Regions from separate parts of the Paenibacillus nicotianae genome, predicted to be linked through region 1. Evidence: predicted binding sites of a transcription regulator. Region 1 holds the regulator's gene; the other holds the start of a gene.
The links. Region 1 encodes Rex, which represses fermentation and respiration genes when NADH is low (regulators of the CRP and FNR family bind a similar motif). Its sites were predicted from a motif close to TTGTGAAATATTTCACAA; they were not measured.
Positions count from the first base shown of each region.

Region 2: the regulator Rex is predicted to act here: its motif matches at 1,198-1,215, upstream of ACFSGI_RS21440 (formate/nitrite transporter family protein).

Region 1 is NZ_JBHUGF010000010.1:758,651-761,070, forward strand. It holds gene dinG (ATP-dependent DNA helicase DinG) at 1-538, shown strand, start outside; gene ACFSGI_RS07580 (redox-sensing transcriptional repressor Rex) at 535-1,182, shown strand; gene ACFSGI_RS07585 (amidohydrolase) at 1,175-2,420, shown strand, end outside.
Region 2 is NZ_JBHUGF010000011.1:602,459-604,878, forward strand. It holds gene ACFSGI_RS21435 (FAD-dependent oxidoreductase) at 1-1,094, shown strand, start outside; gene ACFSGI_RS21440 (formate/nitrite transporter family protein) at 1,332-2,219, shown strand.

The DNA of each region.
Region 1 (2,420 bases):
GGTGTATGAGCCTTTGAAAGAGAAGTTATCACATAGCGATATTGCAGTATTTGGTCAAGGCGTTGATGGAGGAAGTCGTACCAAGCTAACTCGAAGATTTCAAGAGCGCTCGGCTTCGGTCTTGCTCGGTACAAGCAGTTTTTGGGAAGGGGTCGATATTCCAGGCGAAGCATTAACTTGTCTGGCGATCGTGCGTTTACCTTTTCAACCGCCCAATCATCCACTGCTTGAAGCCAAAAGTGAACGGCTTAAAAAAGAAAAGAAAAATCCATTTATGAAATTATCTGTACCGCAAGCAGTTATCCGTTTCAAACAAGGTTTTGGTAGATTAGTACGGACATCTAGTGATCGAGGAATCGTTATTGTCTATGACACTCGTGTGATCGAATCCTATTATGGCAAGCATTTTCTATATTCATTGCCCGGTCCCAAAATGGAACATATGCCTACAGAGCAGATGGTACCCCGTATTACAGAATGGCTTAGCCAGGCCGAACCTGAAAAGGAAACTGTAAATCAAGAGGGGGAGCAAGCATGAAATCCGACAAAATATCAGAAGCAGTCGTGCGAAGACTACCTGTATACCTTCGATACTTGAACGAACTTCACACTCGTGAAGTTCCTACAGTGTCTTCGCAAGAACTGGGACAAAAATTAGATTTGAATCCAGCACAAATTCGCAAAGATTTAGCGTATTTTGGAGATTTTGGACGCAAAGGGATCGGTTATGATGTATCGTATCTGATTGAAAAAATACGTCATATTTTAAAATTAGATCAACAAATTAATGTCGCACTTGTAGGTGCAGGTAATCTAGGGCATGCCCTTTCTAACTATAATATGTATCTCAAAGAAACAATGAAAATTGTAGCTGTTTTTGATTCTCTTGAGCCTAAAGTAGGTTCGATGATCAATACATTAGTCGTGCAACCGATTGAAGAATTGGGAGCAACGATCAAAGAAAAAAGTATTCGTATTGGTATTATTACGGTACCAAATATTGAAGCACAGCGTGTAGCCGATCAGTTGATAGAAGCTGGAATAGAAGCGATTTTGAATTTTGCTCCGATTATTTTGAAAGCTCCACCGCATATTCGTGTGCACACTGCTGATTTTACAACGGATTTATTAAGCCTTGCCTATTATCTGGAAGATGGAAAGGAACATGAAACTAATGAATAATACTTCGAACAAATGGGTTATCAAAAACGGTATGTTTGCTGTAATGAGCGAAGAGAAATCGATGCTTTTTGGACATATGGTGATAGAAGATGGATGGATCACTTATCTTGGAGAAGAAGAACCTGTGATCGAAGAAGGCACGACAGTAGTCGATGGTAATCATTTGTTCTTTATCCCAGGTCTAGTGAACAGTCATGGTCATGCAGCAATGTCGTTGCTACGCGGCTATGGAGACGATCTGGCTCTACAAGTATGGTTACAAGAAAAAATGTGGCCGATGGAAGCGAAATTCACAAGTGACGATGTATACTGGGGAACTGCTTTATCAGTATTAGAAATGTTAAAAGGCGGTACGACTACATTCCTCGATATGTATGACCGCTCAGAACGTGTAGCAGAAGTCGTAGAACAATCCGGTATGCGTGCAGTATTGATGCGTGGTGTAATCGGCTTATGTTCAGAAGAAGAGCAAAAGCAAAAGCTAAAACAATCGATCGACTTTGCACGTGATTGGCATGGTCAAGCAAATGGACGTATTACAACGATGATGTCTCCACACGCACCGTATACTTGTCCACCTGCATACATCGAACAATTTGTACAAGCAGCTCATGATCTGGATTTGCCGCTGCATACACATATGTCTGAGACACTGGCAGAAGTTCAATTAAACGTTACTGATTATGGATTACGTCCTGTAGCTCATTTGGAAAAATTAGGATTTTTCACTCGCCCAGCATTGCTAGCACATGCTGTTCATTTGAATGATGAAGAGATTGAAGTACTTGCTGAAAATAAAGTCGCAATTTCTCATAATCCGGGCAGTAACCTCAAATTAGCAAGTGGAGTAGCACGTGTACCTGATTTGTTGCGTGCAGGCGTTGTCGTTTCTTTGGGTACAGATGGCCCGGCAAGTAATAATAACCTGGATATGTTTGAAGAAATGCGTTTGGCAGCTCTTATTCATAAAGGAGTATCTGGTGATCCAACAGCCGTACCTGCACTAGAAGCATTGAAAATGGGTACTGAATATGGCGCAAGATCTGTATTTTTGAATGATGTGGGTACATTTGCTGTAGGGATGAAAGCTGATATTACAGCATTGAATGTAGATCAACCGCATTTCTTACCACGTACTGATTTTATTTCACACACTATCTATTCTGCCTCTGCTAAAGATGTATTGCATGTGTGGGTAGACGGTAAGCAATTGATCAAAGACGGTGTATCGTTAACAC
Region 2 (2,420 bases), on a different contig from region 1:
AAGCTCGTGACCTGACTACAGGTATTGAACTAACAGATACGTACGACAAATTAATTATGACTACTGGTTCTTGGCCCATCGTTCCTAAATTTGAAGGTATCGAACTGGATAACATTTTACTTTGCAAAAACTACAATCACTCCAATACCATTATTGAAAAAGCACAGCATGCTAAAAATATCGTTGTTGTAGGTGCAGGTTATATCGGTGTGGAACTGGTTGAAGCGTTCCAAATGAATGGCAAACAAGTGACTTTGATCGATGCAGAAGAACGTATTTTGAGCAAATATCTTGACCCTGAATTTACAGACCGTACAGAAGCTTCTCTACAAGAGCATGGCATCGAACTTGCGCTATCTGAGAAAGTGGTAAAATTCACAGGTGAACATGGTAAAGTTACCAATGTCGTTACGGACAAAGCAACACATGAAGCAGATATGGTTATCTTGTGTATCGGTTTCCGTCCGAATACTGAATTGCTTAAAGGGCAAGTCGATATGCTAGTTAACGGTGCGATCCTGGTCGATAAATATATGCAAACAAGCAAAAAAGATGTGTTCGCTGCTGGAGATAGCTGTGCGATCTTCTACAACCCAACAGGCAAACATGCCTATATTCCGTTAGCTACGAATGCAGTACGTATGGGTACACTGGTTGCACGTAACCTTGTTCAACCTACGAATGAATATATGGGTACTCAAGGCACATCCGGTATCAAAATTTATGAAGATAATATTGCAGGTACAGGGATGACCGAGACAGCCGCTCGTGAAGCAGGCTTGAATGTAGAAACAAGCACGATGCACGATCATTACCGTCCAGAATTTATGCCGACACATGAGACTGTTACATTGAAAGTGGTATATGAAAAAGAAACACGTCGCATCTTAGGCGCACAATTGATGTCCAAAGTCGATTTAACTCAATCGATTAATACGATCTCTGTCTGTATCCAAAATCAAATGACAGTCGATCAACTGGCCTTTATCGACTTCTTCTTCCAACCACATTACAACAAACCTTGGAACTACTTGAATACTGTAGGTTTGCAAGCATTAGCACCGATTCAGACACAACAAGAAGTTCACGCTTAATTGAACTAACACTCAATCATTTTATATCATTTCAAGCTCCCAATTATCGTTATCAAAAGTCTACCCCTAACAAAGCCTGTACAGTCCCCCACTGTACAGGCTTTTGTGCTTAATTTCACAAATTCTTTTTCATAGTGACATTTGTTACTTTTTTCACAAAGTAGTTGTATTAAAATTGAAATATGAAAAGGTAATTTAATTATGCGGATATAGATGCTTATAAGGGGGATGCAACACATGGCTTATTACAAACCACAACAAATTGCAATGAATACGATTGAGACAGGAATCATCAAAGCCAAGTCGACCTGGATACAGATGCTTGTGCTTGGTTTTCTAGGTGGAGCTTTTATTGCATTAGGATTTTTATTAGATATTCGAGTGATCGCCAATACACCGGAATCATGGGGAAGTTTTGCTAACTTTATCGGAGCGGCGTTGTTCCCTGTAGGCTTGATTCTGGTACTGGTTGCAGGTGGAGAACTATTAACCGGTAATATGATGGCTGTTCCATTAGCACGGATGGCGAAGCGAATCAGTACGCTGGAAGTGGCACGTAATTTACTAGCTATTACTGTCGCTAATCTATTAGGTGCTTTGTTTGTCGCTTACTTCTTCGGGCATGTGGTGGGATTAACCGAGACCGGCCCTTACTTGACCAAAACAGTAGAAATGGCAGGGCACAAATTAGAAGGAAGCTTTGCACAGATGTTTTTATCCGGGATCGGTTGTAACTGGTTGGTAGCTCTAGCTGTCTGGTTATCTTATAGTGCGGATAGTATTAGCGGTAAAATACTCGGTATCTGGTTCCCAACGATGGCATTTGTCGCTATCGGATTTCAGCACGTTGTCGCTAATATGTTTTTGATTCCAGCAGCGATCTTTGCAGGGTATTATTCCTGGGATATGTATCTGATGAACTTTATTCCGGTATGGCTTGGTAATCTAACCGGTGGAGCGGTATTTGTAGCAGGAATTTATTTCACCGCTTATATCAAAAAAGAAAGCCAACTTGCTCCAGACGGTTCAGGGCATACTCAACATAATGAACCTACCATTTCAACGATGCCAGCAGTATCGGCTACAGCGACATTACCGTTGCAACATAGCGATCAAGCACATTAATTCAAATCAAGTATGATTAAAAAGACCTTCAAGTGGATGAAGGTCTTTTTGATGTTATAGAGTAATAGATTATAGAAAGAATAAATAGACATAAACAAAGTACTGTATTAATACTTTATTGTTTTAGCATATAATCTTCTGATAACGAACTATAATCAAAAAATTGTTCCACCACTATCTCCGAAAGAGCAGGTGACTTCT